One region of the Sodalis sp. RH24 genome, then DNA from elsewhere that is predicted to be linked to it. Evidence: predicted binding sites of a transcription regulator. Region 1 holds the regulator's gene; each other region holds the start of a gene.
What was found. Region 1 encodes PurR, which represses purine synthesis genes. Its sites were predicted from a motif close to CANGCAAACGTTTGCNTG; they were not measured.
Positions count from the first base shown of each region.

Region 2: cecR (transcriptional regulator CecR) is a predicted target of PurR. The motif match lies at 4,770-4,787, and genes of this name have one in related genera.
Region 3: gcvT (glycine cleavage system aminomethyltransferase GcvT) is a predicted target of PurR. The motif match lies at 2,810-2,827, and genes of this name have one in related genera.

Region 1 covers NZ_CP178729.1:740,009-747,359, reverse strand. Annotated here, with positions in the region: gene rnt (ribonuclease T) at 1-218, shown strand, start outside; gene ACL2XG_RS03350 (Grx4 family monothiol glutaredoxin) at 292-639, opposite strand; gene ACL2XG_RS03345 (NlpC/P60 family protein) at 1,051-1,944, shown strand; gene ACL2XG_RS03340 (YnhF family membrane protein) at 2,008-2,097, opposite strand; gene purR (HTH-type transcriptional repressor PurR) at 2,335-3,351, shown strand; gene cfa (cyclopropane fatty acyl phospholipid synthase) at 3,797-4,948, shown strand; gene ACL2XG_RS03325 (riboflavin synthase subunit alpha) at 5,202-5,843, opposite strand; gene ACL2XG_RS03320 (MATE family efflux transporter) at 6,049-7,351, shown strand, end outside.
Region 2 covers NZ_CP178729.1:4,867,918-4,875,268, reverse strand. Annotated here, with positions in the region: gene ACL2XG_RS22095 (choline sulfate utilization transcriptional regulator) at 1-405, shown strand, start outside; gene ACL2XG_RS22090 (quaternary amine ABC transporter ATP-binding protein) at 505-1,395, shown strand; gene ACL2XG_RS22085 (ABC transporter permease) at 1,392-2,225, shown strand; gene ACL2XG_RS22080 (porin) at 3,105-4,175, shown strand; gene bhsA (multiple stress resistance protein BhsA) at 4,243-4,500, opposite strand; gene cecR (transcriptional regulator CecR) at 4,805-5,503, shown strand; gene hlyD (secretion protein HlyD) at 5,500-6,534, shown strand; gene ACL2XG_RS22060 (ATP-binding cassette domain-containing protein) at 6,524-7,351, shown strand, end outside.
Region 3 covers NZ_CP178729.1:4,498,909-4,506,259, reverse strand. Annotated here, with positions in the region: gene gcvP (aminomethyl-transferring glycine dehydrogenase) at 1-1,072, opposite strand, end outside; gene gcvH (glycine cleavage system protein GcvH) at 1,214-1,606, opposite strand; gene gcvT (glycine cleavage system aminomethyltransferase GcvT) at 1,633-2,730, opposite strand; gene ubiI (FAD-dependent 2-octaprenylphenol hydroxylase) at 3,086-4,300, opposite strand; gene ubiH (2-octaprenyl-6-methoxyphenyl hydroxylase) at 4,344-5,522, opposite strand; gene pepP (Xaa-Pro aminopeptidase) at 5,526-6,839, opposite strand; gene ACL2XG_RS20435 (YecA family protein) at 6,902-7,351, opposite strand, start outside.

The sequences.
Region 1 (7,351 bases):
ACACCGCTGCTCTCAGCGGGCTGGTGCTGGGCCAGACGGTGTTGGCCAAAGCCTGCGCGGCCGGAGGCATCGAATTTGACGCCGGCCAGGCGCATTCCGCGCTCTATGACACCGAACGCACCGCTGAATTATTTTGTGAGCTGGTTAATCGCTGGAAACGTCTCGGCGGCTGGCCTGTTCCCCCCGTCGGCGAGCCTGCCGCCGGCGAGCACGCCTAGCCGATGCTTGCGTCCGGCGGTTAAAAACCCCCGCCGCAAGGGGCGGGGGTTATCCGCAGGCGTCCCGGAGAACTCAGGAAGGGGTCTGGTTTTCCTGGGAGTTGTATTTTACCGCGGTCTCTTTGATCAACGGTTGCAACTCGCCGTGCTGATACATTTCGATAATGATATCGCAGCCGCCGACCAGTTCGCCGTCCACCCACAGCTGTGGGAAGGTCGGCCAGTTGGCGAATTTCGGCAACTCGGCGCGAATATCGGGATTTTGCAGGACATCCACATACGCGAAACGCTCACCACAGGCGGAAAGCGCCTGTACTGCCTGTGCGGAAAAACCGCAGCCGGGCAATTTTGGCGAGCCTTTCATATAAAGAAGAATCGGGTTCTCAGCTATCTGCTGCTGAATTTTTTCAATCGTCGTCATTGTCTCGCTTCCTCAAGCCAGCATCTGGCCTTATCTGCACTGTGCGGGATTACACGCAGTCTCTTCATTTTAGCCACTACCGGCTAAACAAATAAACGTTTTTTTGCCGGCCCGCGCGGTAAAGGCGCGTCAATTCACTCCCGGCCCGCCCACGTAGGACAGGCAATACTATCACTGTAGCGGCTTTTACCCCCTGCCGCCGAACAAAACGGGCTGAAACATTCGGTGCACACCCTCAAAATATGTTGAATAAAGCGCCGCTGAACGCTGTTAAATGCAGCAAAATCGAACTTATTCACGTTTATACACAATAAGTAGTGAATTGATGATGCAATGACGAGGTAAATAGCTTAAATTCCTGTGAGGTGTTGATAACCCCCTATTTTGGGCCACATAAGGATAGCGTTTATCATGCGTTTATGCTTTACGCTTTTTGTGTTGCTTTTTACCCAGTTGTTTTTGAACCTGGCACATGCCGCGCCGAGCGCCGGCGTCAATGCCGATCAGCGCAAATTCCAGGCAGCGGCGGCAAAAACCGGTGACCGGCGCAAACGCAAACCGGTAAAAATAGCCAAGAAAAGCAAACCTGTCGCCAGCGCGCCCGCCGTCAGTGAAAAAGCCAGCATTAAAAAATCGCCGGAACCGGCGCATGAAAAAGCCGGCGTGAAACGGCCTTTGGAACCCGCGGTGGTGAAAACCGGCGCGAAGAAAAGCAAAACCTCCCCTCTTGCCAAGGCATCAAAAACCACGGCGACGAAAAAAATAGCCTCCTTCACTCCGCCGAAAAAAGGCTATAAAAAAGGTTACGGCCGGCACCGGATGATAAAAGATCAGGCGGCGGTAGAACTGGTGGCCAACGATCAGCCGATAAAGATGAGCGAGAGCCATAAGAAACGCTACCAGACCGCCAAGCTTACCGCCATGAATAAACTCCTCTCCCAAATGGGCAAGCCTTACCGTTGGGGCGGCATGTCGCCTAATACCGGCTTTGACTGCAGCGGCCTGATTTATTATGCCTACAAGGATGTGGTACGCATCCATATGCCGCGCACCGCCAACGAAATGTACCACCTGCGCGACGCAGCGCCGGTTAAGAAAGACGAGTTGGAAAGCGGCGACCTGGTCTTTTTCCATATTTCCAATCGCGGCGCGGCGGATCACGTCGGCGTCTATCTTGGCAATGGTCGCTTTATCCAGTCGCCCCGCACCGGCAGCGATATCCGTATCAGCTATCTGAGTGAGGATTATTGGCAGGATCATTACGTGGGCGCCCGCCGGGTGGTCACGCCGAAAAATATCCGCTGAAGGCGCGCCGGAAAAAAAAGAGGAGCCAAGGCTCCTCTTTTTTATATCTGAACCGAGAGGGTGTCAGTTCATGACGGCGGTAAAGCTGAAGACAATAATCACCAGCAGCGAGAACACCGTGGTCAGTAACGACATTTTTAAATCGCTGTCCATTCTATCTCCTTAACGTAAACCAGGGCGCCGGCCTTATCCACCGGCCCGCAGAGCAGTTATCGTCAGTTTGCCATAACAGCGATGAAAAAGCTTGCTCCCAACCTGTAGCCGCCACATTTAACACTTTCACTTTGGCGCGGGATGAACGAAAATTAACGGTTAATTCCACAGCGTCGGAAAGTGCTTGCGCCTTCGACAGACATTATTCCAGCCAGGGCGTACGGGAGTATCAAAGGCATGGCAACCATTAAAGATGTGGCAAAACGCGCTAATGTATCGACAACCACCGTTTCGCATGTGATCAATAAAACCCGTTTTGTTGCGCAAGACACTCAAATTGCCGTGCTGGACGCCATTAAACAACTGCATTATTCACCCAGCGCCGTGGCGCGCAGCCTGAAGGTCAATCGCACCAAGTCCATCGGCCTGCTCGCCAGCACCAGCGAGGCGCCCTATTTCGCCGAAATTATCGAGGCGATTGAGCACCATTGCTTTGCTCGCGGTTATACCCTGATATTGTGCAATTCGCACAATGATCTCGAAAAACAGCGCGCCTATCTGGCGATGCTGGCGCAAAAGCGCGTCGACGGCCTGCTGGTGATGTGCGCCGAGTATCCCGAAACGCTGCTGGATATGCTTGAGGAATATCAGCATATCCCCATGGTGGTCATGGATTGGGGTGAGGCCCGCCGTGATTTTACCGACACCATTATCGATAACGCCTTTGCCGGCGGTTATATGGCGACGCAATATTTGCTTAAACGCGGCCATCGCGCCATCGGCGCCATTCCCGGACAGCTGGCGCGCAACACCGGCGGCGGCCGCCACCGCGGCTATCTGCATGCCATGGCGGAGGCCGGCATCCCGTTAAACGACCGCTGGATTGTGCAAGGCAATTTCGAGCCTGAATCCGGCTACCTGGCGATGAAACAAATCCTGGCGCAAACGCCGCGTCCCACCGCGGTCTTCTGCGGCGGCGACATTATGGCCATGGGCGCACTGTGCGCCATTAATGAAATGGGCCTGAGCGTACCCGAGGATATTTCTATCATCGGCTACGACAACGTGCGCAATTCGTGCTTTTTCAGCCCGGCGCTGACCACCATCCATCAGCCTAAAGAGGATTTGGGCGAGGCGGCGCTTACCATGCTGCTCGATAGGATTACCAGCAAACGCGAGAACGCCAAAACCATCGAAGTCCATCCGTCGCTGATTGAACGCCGTTCGGTCGCAGACGGTCCCTTCCCCGCTTAAGGCCACGCGCCAGGCCCGGGCAACGGGCTGGCGCCTCCAGGGTCTGTTGCTATGTAAAGCGCCGTCCGCCTCGGACACAAGATTTTTCATATAATGATCTCTGTGCAAAGAGTTATTGTTTCAGCGAGAAATCATTAAGTTATAATGGGAAATACATTAGCGCGTTAGCTATTGTCTAAATTAAAATGCAGGCTTATACTCAATATCGTTAACAATTATAACGAGTTGTCTAATAAATTTGTATAAAAGTATGTCGTGTTTTCCAACATGACATCACCCTTTTATAAAGCGCCCGGCTAAGTCGCAGTCTAAGGTTTACTTTATATTCCTCTGTTGATGGTGATACTTCAGACACCACGGATAACCGTGGATTCTTATAAAGCCCGCAGGCATGGTGAGTGCTTTTCCTGACGGGGCACTGCAGAAGAAAGGTGATGGAGAAGCTATGAGTTCCTCGTGCGTTGAAGACCTGAGCTTTCATGATAATGATTGGTACCGTATCGTCCATGAATTGCTCTCTGAAGCCGGTATTGAACTCAATGGTTCAAGACCATTTGATATCCGAATCAAGAATCCGGGATTTTTTAAGCGCGTATTGCAGGATGGATCTTTGGGATTGGGCGAGAGTTACATGGATGGCTGGTGGGAGTGTGAGCGGCTGGACATTTTTTTCCAGCGTGTTCTCAGGGCGGGTCTGGAGAATAAACTTCCGCATCATTTAAAAGATACCTTACGCATTGCCGCCGCCCGGCTGATGAACCTCCAGTCGCGAAAGCGGGCCTGGATCGTGGGCAAAGAACATTACGATTTGGGTAACGATCTGTTTGAAAAGATGCTCGATCCCTATATGCAATATTCCTGCGGCTACTGGAAACAGGCGACCACCCTCGAGGAAGCCCAGCAGGATAAGCTGAAGATGATTTGCGAAAAACTGCAGCTGCGACCCGGCCTGACGCTGCTGGACGTGGGCTGCGGCTGGGGCGGGCTTGCCGCCTACGCGGCCAGGAATTATGGCGTATCGGTACAGGGCGTCACTATCTCTGCCGAGCAGCAAAAGCTGGCGCAAACGCGCTGCGAGGGACTGGATGTCACCATTTTGCTGCAGGACTATCGCGATCTGGATATGCAATTTGACCGTATTGTTTCAGTCGGCATGTTCGAACACGTAGGCCCCAAGAATTACGCCACCTATTTCGACGTTATCGATCGCAACCTGAAACGCGACGGTCTGTTCCTGCTGCACACCATCGGCTCGAATATCACCGATATGAATGTCGACCCGTGGATAAATAAGTATATTTTTCCTAACGGCTGCCTGCCGTCGGTACAGCAGATTGCCCATGCCAGCGAAAAGCATTTTGTTATGGAAGACTGGCATAACTTCGGCTCTGATTACGACAAAACGCTCATGGCCTGGTATGAACGTTTTGTCGCCGCCTGGCCGGCGCTGTCCAACAAATACTCCGACCGTTTTTACCGTATGTTCAGTTATTACCTGAATGCCTGCGCGGGGGCATTCCGCGCGCGCAATATCCATTTATGGCAGGTATTATTCAGCCCGGAAGGCGTGGATGGCGGTATTCGCGTACCCCGTTAATACCATGGCACGCCAGGCCCTTTAACACCGCACTCAAGACAGGCGTGGTAAAGGGAGAGCGCGCCGATGGGGGCGATGCGGCCATCTCCTGGCCGCCAGAGTGGCCCATGGCACGCCAGGCCCTTTAACACCGCACTCAAGACAGGCGTGTTAAAGGGAGAGCGCGCCGATGGGGTCGAAGCGGCCATCTCCTGGCCGCCAGAGTGCCCCATGGCACGCTAGGCCCGCCAACACCGCACTCAAGACAAGCGTGTTAAAGGGTATTTAACGTCGCGGCAATCGCCGCTTCCCGCTGCGCCAGCACACGCTCCACCGTATCCACCACCGCCTGGGTCTGGGGATCGATTTCAATATTGATCCGCTGCCCCAGCCTTTTTTTACCCAACGTGGTGCGCATCAGGGTTTCCGGTATTAAATGCACGCAAAATTTATCGGCCGCCACCTCGCCGATAGTCAGGCTGATGCCGTCGATGCCGATATATCCTTTATACAGGACATATTTCATCAGCGCTTTGTCCGGCATTCTGAACCAAATCTGCCGATTATTTTCCGACGTCACGATTTTCACAATCTCGGCAGTGCACATGATATGCCCGGACATCACATGTCCGCCGATCTCGGCGTTAAAGGTGGCGGCGCGTTCTACGTTCACCTCATCCCCCACCTGCAGATCGCCCAGATTGGTCACCCGCAGCGTCTCTTTCATCAAATCAAACGCCACCACGTCGCCGTTAATGCCGCTCACCGTCAGGCAACAGCCGTTGTGCGCCACGGAGGCGCCCTCCTCCAGACCGGACAACATCGCCGCCGGCAGGGAAACGAAATGCGTGCGAAAATTCGCTTTTTCTTCAATTGCCACAATGGGCGCGGTGCCCTGAACAATACCCGTAAACATAACCTTGGCCTCTGTAAACCACCGCTGGAATCAGTCAGGCTAGTGTGCACGATTTCCCCAGGAAATCCAAATCCGCCGCCGCACGGATTTGTGTCGTCCCGCACTGGTATAACCGGACAAATGCTTTACACTATGCCGCAGATTTTTAACCTTTATGTTAACTTTCGCCTGCTTATTCCATACACATAAAACCATAGGTGCCTACGTGCAGAAGTACTTCCTGGAAGCGCGTACATTAATGTCCCTGGCCATACCGGTTATTTTCGCGCAAATAGCCCAAACGTCGATGGGCGTGGTCGATACCATCATGTCCGGCTCCGTCAGCGCGACGGATATGGCGGCGGTTGCCGTCGGCACGTCCATCTGGCTGCCCACCATCCTGTTCGGCCACGGTCTGATCCTGGCCCTCACGCCGGTTATCGCGCAGTTGAACGGGTCCGGGCGGCGCGAACGTATCGCCCATCAGGTACGCCAGGGATTCTGGCTGGCGGCGGCCGCGGCGATTTTGGTTATGGCGGTGCTGTATAACTGCCGCCTGGTCATCGAGAGAATGCGCCATGTCGATCCCGTGCTGGCGCAAAAAGCTGTCGCCTACCTGCATTACCTGCTGTGGGGCGCGCCCGGCTATTTGTTTTTCCAGGTGCTGCGTTGCCAATGCGACGGTCTGTCCAAAACCAAGCCCGGTATGGCGATCGGTTTTCTCGGCCTGCTTGCCAACGTGCCCATCAATTACATTTTCATCTACGGCAAATTCGGCATCCCGGCCATGGGCGGCGTGGGGTGCGGCATCGCCACCGCGTCCGTCTACTGGCTCATGTATGTGGTGATGTGGCTTTATATGCGCCGGGCCGGCAGCTTTCAGGATCTTCATCTGCCGGGCGGGTTTTCCCGGCCCGACTGGACGGCGTTGCGTCGGCTGGCAGGCCTGGGTCTACCCGTCGCCCTGTCGCTGTTCTTTGAAGTGACCCTGTTCGCCGTGGTTGCCCTGCTGGTGACGCCGCTTGGCATCGTCGCGGTGGCGGGACATCAAATAGCCTTGAACTTCAGCTCCCTGATGTTCGTGCTGCCGCTGTCGATGGGCGTCGCCGCCACGATCCGCGTCGGATTCCGCCTGGGGCAAAACGATGTGGAACAAGCGCGGGTCGCCGCCTGGACCAGCCTGGGCATGGGCGTTATGCTGGCCTGCGTGACCGCGGTATGCACTTTCCTGTACCGGGTGGAAATCGCCCGGCTGTATAACGATACGCCGGCGGTGGTGGCGATGGCCTCCCATCTGATGGCGCTGGCGGCCATCTACCAGATCTCCGATTCGATCCAGGTGATTGGCAACGGCGTGCTGCGCGGATACAAAGACACCCGTTCGATTTTTTTCATTACGTTTACCGCCTACTGGTTGCTGGGCCTGCCGTGCGGATATGTGCTGGCGCTGACGGATTATGTCGTGCCGGCCATGGGGCCGAGCGGTTTCTGGACAGGCTTTATCATCGGCCTGACGTCGGCGGCACTGC
Region 2 (7,351 bases), 1.4 Mb from region 1:
CCGACTGCGGCCCGGGACCTGCTGGCGCTGGCGCTGCTCAACCTGCCCGATACCCTGCCCCGGCGCTGGCTGAGCTGGCAGGATTGGTTTCGCGGCCAGGGCGTGGAGCCGGACGACGGCGTGACCTCCCTGACCTTCAACGCCTATTCGCTGGTCATCCAGGCGGCGCTGAAAAGCCAGGGCGTGGCGCTGGGCTGGAAGCCGCTGGTGGATCAATTCCTGGATAGCGGCGAACTGATCGTCTGCGGGCCGCAATTAAAAACCGGGCGCGGTTATTATTTAATTCAGCCGGAGCGGGGAAATAATCGCCTGCTTTACCAGAAAGTTAAAAAATGGTTAATCCGTGAATCGTTCAGTTTTAAACAGCATGCGAAAAATAACGCCCATTACGGTCAATTGGTTTAAATCATTTAGTTATAACTCAGACGATAATATTTTATTGCGCCGTTCTTTTTTCTTATAGCCTGTGCTTATGGTTGGGACATGGCAAAAAAATAAAATCCGATGAATGAAACGCTGATAAAAATTGACGGGCTGTATAAAATATTCGGCGACGGCGAACGGCATGCCCTGTCGCGTTTGCAACAGGGCATGGACCCTGCCGACATATTTACCCAATTTGGCTGCTCGGTGGCGTTAAACAATATTTCGCTGGATATTTATCGCGGCGAGATCTTTGTCATCGTCGGCTTATCCGGCTCCGGCAAATCCACCCTTCTGCGTACCCTCAATCGCCTGATAACACCCAGCGCCGGCGAGGTGTTTTTCAGCGGACAACCGCTATCGGGGCTATCGGCAACCGCGCTTATCCAGCTGCGCCGGCATGAAATGGGCATGGTGTTCCAGTCTTTCGCCCTGCTGCCGAGACGCAGCGTATTGGATAACGCCGCCTTCGGGCTGGAGCTGGCCGGTGTCGGCACGGCGCAGCGCCATAAGCAGGCGCTGGCGGTATTGGCGCAGGTGGGGCTGGCGCAGGTGGCGGGACAACTGCCGCATCAGCTGTCCGGCGGCATGCAGCAGCGGGTCGGCCTGGCGCGCGCGCTGGTGGTCAATCCCACGCTGCTGTTGATGGACGAGGCGTTTTCCGCGCTCGATCCCATCAACCGCCGCGAAATGCAGGAACTGCTGCTGCGCCTGCAGGCCGGCCAGCGGCGAACGGTCATTTTTGTCACTCACGATATCGAGGAGGCGCTGCGTATCGGCAGCCGCATTGCCATTATGCAGCAGGGCCGGGTCATCCAGATCGGCACCGCCGAGCAAATCGTCAATGCGCCGGCAAACGCCTACGTGCGCCGTTTTTTCTCCGGCGTCGATACATCGCGTTTCGTCCTGGCCGAAGATTATGCCGGCGCGTTCAGCGGCCAGTCACCCGCGCACCGGGAGTCCCGCCCATGACCGGAACGGTTGATTTCAGCGCGCAGATCGACGCGGGCGTGCGTTACCTGCTGGAACACTGCGGCGGATTTTTTGACGCGGTGGCCAAGGTGATCGACACGGTTGCCGGCGCCCTTGAGCTGGGCCTGGGCTGGCTTTCGCCCTGGGGGTTGGCCGTGATTGCGGTGGGATTGAGCCTGTGGCGCGTCGGCAAGGGGTTCGCCGTGTTCAGCGCCCTGGCGATGCTGTATATCATTTATAGCGGCTACAGCGAACATGCCGTGGTCACGCTTGCGCTCACCCTGGCGTCAACGTTATTCAGCCTGCTCGCCGGCATTCCCCTGGGGATTATGATAGCCCGGCGGCACCGGGCGGGCCAGCTTGTCAGGCCGATGCTGGACTTTATGCAAACCATGCCCGCCTTCGTCTACCTGATCCCCGCCACGATCCTGTTTGGCCTCGGCCGTCCGCCGGGCATTTTCGCCACCGTACTGTTCGCCATGCCGCCGGTGGTCCGCTTAACCGATTTGGGCATCCGTCAGGTGGACAAAAGCCTGGTGGAAGCCGGCCTGGCGTTTGGCTGCACCCGCCGGCAGCTATTATGGAAGGTACAGTTGCCCAATGCGCTGCCGGCCATTATGGCCGGGGTAAACCAAACCATCATGATGGCGATGTCGATGGTGATTATCGCCTCCATGGTCGGCGCCGGCGGTCTTGGCAACGATATATTGACCAGCATCCAGCAGCTGGACATCGGCCAGGGGCTGCAAAGCGGCATGGCGGTGGTGCTGATGGCCATGCTGTTGGACCGGCTCTCGGCGAGCCTGGTGCGGGAGCCTGGAGTTAAATAATAAGCATATTATTAATCATGGTTACTATTAGCTAAATAACGATATGCTTTTTTTACTTAATCAACGTTGGGCAAATTGACAATGTTTTATGGTGGTTATGCCCAGGCTGTGCGGCGAGTAAAGGGTTATTATGCTGTGATAGGTAATATCTATATCAAAAAAAACACTTTGTTTATTTTGTCATGATAATGCAAAGTAAGCGGCGTACGGGCACAGGCAAAAACGGATTGTCCGGTTAATTTAAGATAAGTTAACTTTAAGGCGGCTGTATTCGGATAAGTTTTGCTACTGCCGTATTGTCGCGACAATTGTTATACAAATGATAAATATTATCTTGACAAGTGTTATTTACAGCGAGGCAATAACGGCACGGACAATGACTCCTTGCCGCGCGCGGTGCTGGCCCGGGTAAAATGTATTATACCAATTTCGATCTGGCTGGCTGCCACGCGGGGCATCAGAGACGAGCAGTACTGATGCTGGCCAGGCTCTTTTTGACCGCGGATTTGACTTAAGCAGCGCTCATCACCGGCCGGAAGGTAGCTTGATACGGCCATTGGTTTAAACCCTTAAATAAAAAAAGGGTTTTGTGATGGCTCTCAACTTTTAAATCTGTATGACAAGTTAAGGTAGCGTACCGCGCGGCATAGCGCTCTATGATAGGTAGATTCCTACTTTAATGAAAAGTTCACAATCTTCGTGACGATTTTGCTGCTACTATCCTGCAAAATCGGTCCACAGGGTGATATTTAAATTAGCATTGCGCGTTCTCTTAGCTTTTATTTTTAAATTATAAATGCTGGTTAGCTCAGGACATCAGCCATCAAAAGGTTGAGTCCTTTTTATAAACTCGAGAGTATTTGGTAAGGAAAAACAGGAATGAAGAAGATAGCATTGGCCGTTTTAGCGACATTGATTGCCCCAGCTCTGCACGCCGCGGAAATTTATAACAAAGACGGCAACAAGCTGGATCTGTACGGCAGCGTGCGCGCCCGCCACTATTTTAGTGACAATAAGACCATTGACGGCGACCAAAGTTACATGCGTTTTGGCTTCAAAGGCCAGACCCAGATTAACGACACCCTGACCGGTTACGGCCAATGGGAATACAATGTTCAGGCCAACCATACTGAAGGCGGCACCGACGCGCTGACCGGCACCAAAACCCGTTTGGGCTTTGCCGGCTTGAAACTGAAAGACTACGGCTCAATCGACTACGGCCGCAACTGGGGCATCGCTTATGATGTCGCGGCGATAACCGATACCGCGCCAATCTTCGATGACCTGACCTACAGCGCCGCCGACGTGTTTATGGGCGGCCGTACCACCGGCGTGGCCACTTATCGCAACAACAACTTCTTCGGCCTGGTCGACGGTCTGAAATTTGGCTTGCAATACCAGGGCGCCAACGACGAAAATTCCGGTAACGCCCGTGCCGCCAACAAATCCAACGGCGACGGTTACGGCGCATCGGCGTCTTATACCTTTGATTTCGGCCTGTCGGTACTCGGCACTTATGCCTCGTCCAACCGCACCCAGCCGCAAAACAGCCTGGCTCTCGGTAACGGCGACAAAGCCGACGTCTGGGCGGGCGGCTTGAAATATGACAATTCCGGCGTCTATGCCGCCGCGTTGTACGGCGAAACGCATAACTACACCCCGATCACCGGCGGCTACGCCAATAAAACCAAGAACTTCGAAGCCATCGCTTCTTATCTGTTCGATTTTGGCCTGAAACCGATGTTCGGTTACTTCCAGTCCAAGGCCAGCGATGTTGAAGGCATCGGCGATGTCGATCTGGTGAAATACTATGACGCGTCCCTGACCTATTTCTTCAACAAGAATATCAATGCGTATGTTGATTATAAAATCAACCGTCTCAGCGAAGACAATAAGCTGGGCATCGCCGACGATGACCAGGTCGGCCTGGGCTTGACCTATCAGTTCTAAGGTTTATCAAACGCAAAAAAAAGCGGCCCTGCGGCCGCTTTTTTTATGCTGTTTTTTTACGTTGAGCTTATTTATACAGCTCGGCGCTGCCGCGCAGGGTGTCATTACCGCCGGCGCCGATAATACGATACGAGGTGGCGTTGGCGGCATCGGCCTTGGCGGCCAGCTGGGATTCCAGATCGGACAGGTTACTGGTGGTGGATGACGATACCACGCCGATGGAATGTTCGCCGGCGGGACGGCTGGTGACTTCCTGGGCGGCGAAGGCGCCGGCGGAAACGGTGCTGAATACGATGGCTGCGATGGCAAGTGTCAGGTTTTTCATAATGTCTGTTCTCATGGTATGAAGCATTAATGGACTGGACGTTAATTTGTTAACGTTCGATAAGTAAATAATAGACATCTTGGCGCTGCAGATCAAGTAATATTTTATCAATCATTAACTAATTACCTAAAGTACTGTAAAGACCGGTGAATATGTTGGCATCGCCGTGTCTGTTTGTTTCCCCGGTCAGGAAACGTCATCCTTGACGCGGCCAGCCGCCTAAATAAATCACGGCGGTCCTTTACAGCGAACCGGGCGGGGGTTAAAGTTAATCAAACGTTTGACTTATTTTATTGGAGCCACCATGCCCCCTTCTCCGGCCCCCACCGCGCGCGGCGAACAGGCGAAAGCCCAGCTGATCGCCGCCGGCATTACCTTATTTGGCGAAAAAGGCCCGCAAACCGCCACCACGCGCGAAATCGCCCAGTTGTCCGGGCAAAATATCGCGGCGATTTTTTATTATTTCGGCTCCAAGGAAGGGCTGTACCTGGCGGTCGCGCAATGGATTGCGGATTTTATCGCCCAGTCCCTGCATTCACAGGCGCAACAAATTGATGCGCTGCTGGCGCAGCCGGAGGTGGATGCCGGGCAGTGCCGGCGTTATCTGCATGAGTCCCTGCTGACCATGACCGGGCTGCTGGCCCGCAGCGAAACGCTGAATCTGAGTAAAATCATCTCGCGGGAGCAGCTCTCCCCCACTGGGGCCTACGCCATTATCCACCAGCAGGCGATTGCGCCGATGCATCAGCGCATCACCCGGCTGGTGGCGGGTTTTACCGGCTGCGATCCGCTGTCGGTCGCCACCATCGTCCACACGCATGCCCTGCTGGGCGAAGTGCTGGCGTTCCGGCTGGCGCGGGAAACCATCCTGCTGCGCACCGGATGGAGCGACCTGGGCCCGGCGCAGGTTACCCAGATCAACCAGGTGCTGACACAGCATATCGATTGGTTCCTTCATGGATTGCGGGCCGAACAGGCCGGCCACACAGGCAAAAAATCATGAATAAAAAAAGTATCACCGCGGCCGTCATCGTTATCGCGCTGCTGGGCGCGGCGATCTATGGCGTCATGTACTACCACCGCCAGCAAAACCGGCCGTTGACCCTTTACGGCAATGTGGATATCCGCACCGTTAACCTTGGTTTCCGCGTCGGCGGCCGTCTGGCTCAGTTGGCGGTGGATGAAGGCGATGTGGTGCATCCCGGCCAGGTGCTGGCGAAACTGGACGATGCGCCGTATCGCAACGCCCTCGCGCAGGCCCAGGCCAATGTGGACAGCGCCAGGGCCAAACTGGATTTATCCCGCTCCGGGTATCGCAACGAAGAAATCGCCCAAGTGCGCTCGCAGATGGCGCAGTTGCAGGCCGCCTTCAATTATGCCGACAGTTTTTACCATCGCCAGCAGGGCGCCTGGGCCAAACGGGCCATTTCCGCCGACCAGCTGGAGGACGCGCTGACCGCCAGCAACCAGGCCAAGGCCAACCTGCAGGCGGCCAGGGATAAGCTGCAACAGTACCTGGCCGGCAACCGGCCGCAGGAGATCGCCTCCGCCGAAGCGGATCTCGCCCAGGCGCAGGCGGCGCGTGACCAGGCCGCCCTGGATGCAACCGATACCATGCTGGCGGCGCCCTCGGGCGGCACTATCCTGACCCGGGCGCAGGAGGTCGGCAGCATGCTTGGCGCCGGCGACACCGTATTTACCCTTTCCCTGACGCGGCCGGTGTGGGTGCGCGCCTATATCGATGAACGCAACCTCAACCAGGCGGTGCCCGGCACCCGGATTATCATTCGCGCCGACGGCCTGCCGGACAAGGCCTATCACGGTAAAATCGGCTTTGTCTCGCCGACGGCGGAGTTCACGCCTAAAAACGTGGAAACGCCGGAACTGCGCACCGATTTGGTGTATCGCCTGCGGATTATCGTCACCGATGCCGACGACCGGCTGCGCCAGGGCATGCCGGTGACCCTGGATTTCGCCGACGGCCAGGAGCCAACCGCGGCACAGCCCGCCGGCGGGAATGTTTATGCCCGCTAACCAGATTGTGCTGGATGCGCTGGAGAAACGCTTTGCGTCCCTGGCGAAACCGGCGGTGGCCAGCCTTACCATCACCCTGCAAAGCGGCGGGGTCACCGGGCTGGTCGGCCCGGACGGCGCGGGCAAGACCACGCTGCTGCGCATGCTGGCCGGCCTGCTGACGCCAAGCCAGGGCACCCTGCGCGTGGCCGGATTGGATCCGGTGGGCGACGACGCCGGCCTGCACGCCATCCTTGGCTATATGCCGCAGAAGTTCGGGCTGTATGAAGACCTGACGGTGATGGAAAACCTGACGCTGTACGCCAGCCTGCGCGGCATTACCGGCGAACAGCGCCGGCACACCTTCGAGCGCCTGCTGGCTTTTACCGCGCTGGCGCCCTTTACCACCCGGCTGGCGGGCAAGCTGTCGGGGGGAATGAAACAAAAACTCGGCCTGGCATGCACGCTGATAGGCCAGCCCAAGGTGCTGTTGCTCGACGAGCCGGGGGTCGGGGTGGATCCCATTTCCCGCCGCGAGCTGTGGCGCATGGTGCATGAACTGGCCGACGACGGCATGCTGATCCTGTGGAGCACCTCATACCTGGACGAAGCGGAACAGTGCCGCGAGGTGCTGCTGATGAACCAAGGGGAACTGATCTATAGCGGCGCGCCCAAAGCGTTGACGGCGACCATGGCGGGCCGCACGTGGCTGGCCCATGACGCCGCCGGCACCAACCGCCAGCTGCTGCGGCGCGCGCTGCGGCTGGAACAAATAGGCGACGGCGTCATCCAGGGCAAAGCCGTGCGCCTGATCCTGAAAAAAGACGCCGACCGGTCG
Region 3 (7,351 bases), 1.7 Mb from region 1:
TCAATCCTTCCGGACCGTGGTAGACCGCGTACAGGCCGGCGATATTGGCCAGCAGTACCTGCGAGGTGCAGATATTGGAGTTGGCCTTTTCGCGGCGGATATGCTGCTCGCGGGTTTGCATCGCCATGCGCAGGGCGGTACTGCCGGCCGCGTCGCGGGACACGCCGATAATACGTCCCGGCATGGAGCGCTTGACGTCGTCACGGGCGGCGAAAAACGCCGCGTGCGGGCCGCCGTAGCCCATGGGCACGCCGAAACGCTGGGAAGAGCCGAACACCACGTCGGCCCCCTGCGCGCCCGGCGCCGCCAGCAGTACCAGCGCCATCATATCGGCCGCCACGCAGCTGATGATGTGACGGGTTTTCAGTTCGGCCAGCAGCGCGCGGTAATCATGCAGTTCGCCGGTGGTGCCCGTCTGTTGCAGCAGCACGCCGAAGACGCCCTGCTGTTCCAGCGCGCGCGGGGCCGGGCCGGTGATCACCTCGAAACCGAAGGTCTCGGCGCGGGTGCGCACCACGTCCAGCGTTTGCGGGTGGACATCGTCGGCGACAAAAAAAACGTTGGCCTGTTTGAGCTTGCTGGCGCGCTTGGCCAGCGCCATGGCTTCCGCCGCCGCCGTGGCTTCATCCAGCAGCGAGGCGGAGGCGATATCCAGCCCGGTCAGGTCGAGGGTCAGTTGCTGGAAATTCAGTAAGGCTTCCAGGCGCCCCTGGGCGACCTCCGGCTGGTAAGGCGTATAGGCGGTGTACCAGCCCGGGTTTTCCAGCATATTGCGCAGGATCACCGGCGGGGTGACCACCGCGCTGTAGCCCATGCCGATATAGGTTTTAAACCGCTGGTTAAGACCCGCCATGGCCCTGAGCTCCGCCAGCGCCTGGGATTCCGTGGCCGCATCGCCGACCGCCGGAGGCGCCGGCAGCTGGATGTCGGCCGGGACGATGTGGCCAATCAACGCGTCGAGCGTCGCGGCGCCGATAGCCGACAGCATATGCGCCTGCTGCTGCGCGCTGGGGCCGATATGACGCTTGATAAAAGCGTCATGGTGTTCAAGCTGGCTGAGAGTCTGGGTCATAAACAACAATTCCTGCATCGGGCATGGGACGGGGAAAGGCAACGTGCTCGGCAGGGACAGGGGCCGGTATTCCAACGCCCTGTCCCGCCTGTTGGCCTCCGGACGGCTAATTAACCGTGCGGGACCGGGTCTCGGTGGCGGTTATTCGTCTTCGTCGAGCGTGGCCTCATAAGCCTCGGCGTCAAGCAATCCGGCGACCTCGCTTTCGTCGTCGGCCTTGATCTGGAACAACCAGCCCTCGGTGTAGGGCGCGCTGTTCACCAGTTCCGGCGACGCTTCCAGCTCTTCGTTCACCGCCACGATCTCGCCGCCGATGGGCGCATAGATATCCGAGGCGGCTTTCACTGATTCGGCTACCGCGCAATCGTCGCTGGCGGCGAAAGACGTGCCGACGTCCGGCAGGTCGAGAAACACCATATCGCCCAGCAGTTCCTGGGCATGTTCGGTAATGCCGACGGTATACACGCCGTTACCTTCGTTGCGCACCCATTCGTGGGAGGGGGTATATTTTAGTTCTTGCGGCACATTGCTCATTGCCTTCCTCACTCTTGCAAAGTTAATTATTGAACGACCGGTTTACCGGCGCGCACAAAACCAGGTTTGGTCACCTTAACCGGCATTTCGCGGTTACGGATTAATACAATGGCGTGCTCGCCGATACCGGCGGGCACGCGGGCCAGGGCAATGCTGAAACCCAGGGTGGGCGAGAACGAACCGCTGGTTATCACGCCCGTTTTCATATTACCGTCGGCGTCGGTAAAGTGTACCGTCAGGTCGTTGCGCAGCACACCTTTTTCGGTCATCACCAGGCCGACCAGTTGGTCGGTGCCGGCGCGGCGCTGGGCTTCAAGCGCCTCGCGGCCGATAAAATCCCGATCCTCGGGCTGCCAGGCGATGGTCCAGCCCATGTTGGCCGCCAGGGGAGAAATACGCTCATCCATTTCCTGGCCGTACAGGTTCATGCCGGCTTCCAGGCGCAGCGTATCGCGCGCGCCCAGGCCGCAGGGTTTGACACCCGCCGCCAGCAGTTTGCGCCAGAAGGACTCCGCCTCGGTTTTCGGCAGCGCAATTTCAAATCCCGCCTCGCCGGTATACCCGGTGGTGGCGATAAATAAATCCTCCGACTGCACGCCGAAGAACGGTTTCATCCCGGCCACCGCCGCCTGCTGCGCGGGGGTAAACAGCGTGCGCGCTTTCTCCTGCGCCCGCGGGCCTTGTACGGCAATCAGCGCCAGGTCGTCGCGTACCCGTACCGACACACCGTAGGGGGCCGCGTGGTCGGTCACCCAGGTGACGTCTTTGTCGCGGGTGGCGGAATTCACCACCAGGCGAAAATAAGTCTCTTCGAGGAAATAGACGATCAGATCGTCGATAACGCCGCCTGAGGCGTTCAGCATGCCGCTGTAGAGCGCCTTGCCGGGCACGGTGAGCTTGGCCACGTCGTTCGCCAGCAGGTAGCGCAGGTATTCGCGGGTGCGCGGGCCCGTTAAATCGATGATGGTCATATGGGACACATCAAACATGCCCGCGTCGCGGCGCACCTGGTGATGCTCCTCCAGCTGGGAGCCATAGTGCAGCGGCATCATCCAGCCATGGAAGTCCACCATTTTCGCGCCGCACGCTATGTGCTGTTCATACAACGATGTCAGCTGGGCCATCTCGTCCTCTTTGTCGTCAAATCAGGGGCTGTAAAATTGAATTTTACGCCGCGACGCCCACAGCGAATCCGGCGGCGCAAACGATACCTTTTGCCAGAAGTTACCACTGAATCCCAGGGGAAACCATAAATTAAATTATCCTGCGGCCAGGGCGGTGCAGGCGGAGGGGATAGGCATGAATCAGCATGTTATGTTGGCAAAGTGGCGAATACGGCGCACAAACAATAAATGCCGGCCGTCAAAAGCAAAATATGATAACAAAAAACCCTGACTTTGGTCAGGGGCAAAGACTTTATTCCCGATATCGGATTAGAAAATATAATGCAAAATAGCGGGTTAAATTAGTTTATTTCAGTCAAACCGCGCCCGGTTCCAGCCATGCAGGCAGATCGTTTAACCCCATGGCCTGGCGGATGAGCCGGGGTTTGACCCCGGGTACCGTATCGGCCAGGCGCAGTCCCGCGTCGCGCACCCATTTTTTCAGCGGGTTATTGCCGTCGAACAACTGGCGGAACCCCTGCATGCCGGCCAGCATCACGGCAGCGCTATGCTTGCGACGGCGCTCATAGCGCCGCAGGTAGGGATGATGGCCGATATCCTTGCCGGCCTGCTGCAGCCGGCGCAGCTCCGACAGCAGTTCCGCCACGTCCATAAAACCGAGATTTACCCCCTGCCCGGCCAGCGGATGGACCGTATGCGCCGCGTCGCCCACCAGCACCAGGCGGTGGGCGGCGAAATCCCGCGCATAGCGGGCGGTCAGGGGAAAGGTTAACCGTTCGCTTTGCAATTCGCATAACCCCAGCGCCAGGTTGAAGTGCGCAGCCAGCTGCGCGTTAAATCCGGCCGGCGCCTGTTCCTGGAGCGACTGCGCCATCTCGGGCGGCAGGGACCAGACGATGGAGCAAAGATGCGGATCGCTCAGCGGCAGGAACGCCAGGATGCCGTCGCCGTGAAACGCCTGGCGCGCAATGCCGCCGTGCGGATGTTCGGTACGCACGGTGGCCACCAGTGCGTGATGCTGGTAATCCCAGAAAGTCAGCGGAATATCGGCGTAGCGGCGCAGCCAGGAGTTGGCGCCGTCCGCGCCCACCACCAGCCGGGCGGTCAGCATGCCGCCGTCGTCGAGGGTGATAAACGCTTCGTTCTCGCCCCAGGCAATCTGGCGCGGCGCGCGCGGGCACAGCAGCGTCACGTCGGACAGCTGCCCGGCCCGGCGCCACAGCGCCTGGTGGATAACCGGGTTCTCGACGATATGGCCCAGATGGGCGTAGCCCAGCTGTTTACCGTCAAAGGCGATATTGCCGAAGCCATCGTTGTCCCAGACCTGCATGCCCTGATAGGGATTGGCGCGCAGCGCGACGATATCGTCCCAGACCTGCAGGTGTTCCAGCAGGCGCTGGCTGGCGGCGTTGATGGCCGATACCCGCAGCGCGGGGCTATCGGCCGGCGGCACCGGCTCCGGCGCCTGTTGTTCCAGCACGGCCACGCGCATGCCGCTGCCCTGGAGTCCGCAGGCCAGCGCCAGGCCGACCATGCCGCCGCCGTTGATGACCACGTCAAATGCTTGCATAACTGTAATATCCTTTTAAAGACCGGGAACCAGCGTAAGGGTGCTAACGCGCCACCCAGCCCAGGGTTTGCCGCGCCAGCGCGTCGCGCAGCCCCGGCGAAGCGGCCATGGCGGCAAGACCCAGGTTACGCGCCACCACCAGCGGCGGATGCCGGTTGGCAAACAAATGTATCAGGCCATCGGTAATGCCGACCGTGCGGTCCTTATCGGGCAGACGGCGCTGCTGATAGCGCTGCAGGGTGGCGTAGGCGCCCGGGTCCTCGCCCCGCGCCAGGGCCTCGGCCAGGGTTTCCGCCAGGGTCATCACGTCACGCAAGCCCAGGTTGAACCCCTGGCCGGCAATAGGATGCAGGGTTTGCGCCGCGTTGCCCACCAGCGCCAGCCGATGGCTTACCTGGCGCGTGGCGGTGCGCAGCTGCAGCGGGTAACACTGCCGCTGCCCGCAGGCGGTAATACGCCCGAGCCGCCAGCCGAAGGCGGCTTGCAGCGCGTCGATAAACCGGCTTTCGCTCCAGCCGGTGATTTCCTGGCGCATGGACTGCGGCAGGCACCACACCAGCGCGCTGCGCCCCTGCGACATGGGCAGCATGGCCAGCGGCCCATGTTCGGTAAAGCGCTCATAAGCCCGGCCCTGATGCGCCTCAGCGGTGGTGACATTGGCGATAATCGCCAGTTGCCCATAGTCCTCCTGGCGCCACTGCATATGGCAATGGCGCGCCGCCTGCGAGTGCGAACCGTCCGCCGCCACCAGCAGCGAGCCGATCAGCTCCGTCCCGTTGTCAAGCCGCGCCAGGATATCGTCCTGGCGGCGGGTAATATCCGTAAGCGTCGCGGGGCAGTGCAGCCTTACCCCCGGCGCCTGGCGCAGCAGGGCAAATAAACGCTGCCCGGCGTCGTGCAGCTCCACCACATAACCCAGCGCGGGCACGCGGTAGTCGCGCGCGGACAGCGAGACTTTACCCGGATAGCCGCTATCGCTGACCTCGACACGGGTGATGGGCGTGGCGCAGGACATCAGCGAAGGCCAGACACCGATGGCGGTTAATTGCTGGCTGGTGCCCTGGGCCAGGGCGATGGCGCGGGCGTCATAACCGGGATGGCGCCGGCTTTCCGGCGCGGCCGCTTCCACTAAATCGATCTCCAGCCGCCCGCCGGTCAGGCGGGACAAGGCCAGCGCCAGGGTGGCGCCGGCCATGCCGCCGCCGATAATGATCACCGACATAGGCTAGCGCGCCGCCGCCATCAGCGCTTCGATGGCATCCGGGTCCTTGACCACCGATGCGGTGAGGTTGTCGTTGCCCTGTTCGGTGATAACGATATTGTCCTCGATGCGGATGCCGATGCCGCGATATTGCGGCGGCACATCCGCGTCCGCGGCTATATAAATGCCCGGCTCGATGGTCAGCACCATGCCCGGCTCCAGGGTCCTGCCCCGCTCCGGGGTGCCGTAGTCGCCGACGTCGTGCACATCCAGCCCCAGCCAATGGCTTAAGCCGTGCATAAAGAACTGCCGATGGGCCTGGGCGGCGATAAGCCCGTCCACGTCGCCCTTCATTACGCCCAGCGCCACCAGCCCGGAGACCATAACCCGCACCGCCTGTTCATTGACTTCGCGGATACTGGTGCCCGGCCGGTACAACGCCAGGGATTTCTCCAGCATCGCCAGCACTATGTCGTACACCGCCCGCTGCTCGGGGCTGAACTTGCCGTTCACCGGGAAGGTGCGGGTGATATCGCCGGCATACCCCTGGTATTCACAGCCGGCGTCGATAAGCACCAGATCGCCGTCGCGCATCTGCGCCTCGTTTTCGGTGTAGTGCAGAATACAGCCGTTTTCGCCGCTGCCGACGATGGTATTGTAGGAAGGATAGCGGGCGCCGTGCCGGTTGAATTCATGCAGGATTTCGCCTTCCAGCTGGTATTCATACTGCCCCGGACGACAGGCCCGCATGGCGCGGGTATGCCCGAGCGCGGTGATTTCGCCGGCGCGGCGCATGACCGCCAGCTCCTCCGCCGATTTAACCAGCCTGAAATCGTGCACCCAGGGGCGCCAGTCGGTAAGCGTGGCGGGCGCGCGCAAATGCTGACGGTAGCCGCGGCGCAGGGTATCGAGGGCGTTAAACACCAGGGTATCGGCAAAGGCGTATTGTCCCTGGGCGTGATAGACCACATCCAGTCCGTTCAGCAGCAGGTGCAACTGATGATTGATTTCGTCCCACGGCAAGGCCCGGTCCACGGCAAGTCTGGCCGGGGCGGCCTCCTGGCCCAGGCGGCGGCCGAACCAGGTCTCGGCGCCGGGATCGCGCACCCGGTTGAACAGCACGCTGTGCGAATGGGTCGCGTCGCTTTTGATAAGCACCAGCGCCGCCTCCGGTTCGTTGAACCCGGTGAAATACCAGAAGTCGCTATTCTGGCGATAGGGATATTCACTGTCGGCGCTGCGCGTCGCCTCCGGCGCCGCAAAAATGACGGCGGCGCTGGCCGGAGCCATGTTGGCCAACAATGCCTGCCGGCGGCGTAAAAATTCTTGTGATGTCATCACTCTCTCCTGCCTTGCCATACTCTCAACAATTCAACGGGCGGTGCTGCCGGTTGCGGCGATCAGTGCAGCGTCGGCTTTGGCTTTTCCAGCGGGCCGGCGTGCTCCGAGCGGGTAAATCCATTATGGCAAAGAATGGCGGCCATACGCACGTATTCAACGACTTCCTCCAGCGACTGCGCCAGCTCTTCCTGATCTTCATCTTCGTCATAGCCGAGCTGGCCGATATTGCGCAGATCGTCGATGGCTTCCTTTAGCTCGCCCTTGATTTTATCCAGCTGCGGCTGCATCACGCCCAGCCCCAGCAGGAAATGATTTACCCAGCCGGCCAGCGCGTCCACGCGCTCGAATACCGTGGCGCGGTCGTCGTCGGGCAGCAGCAGCTGAAACATAAACTCCTCGTCGTCCAGGGTTTGCGCGGTGGCTTCGTGCAGCTGGCGCAGCGGGTCGGCCAGGGTCTGGGAAAAGGCCATGCCCTCGTTGGTCAGCTCGTGCACCAGCGTCTGCCAACT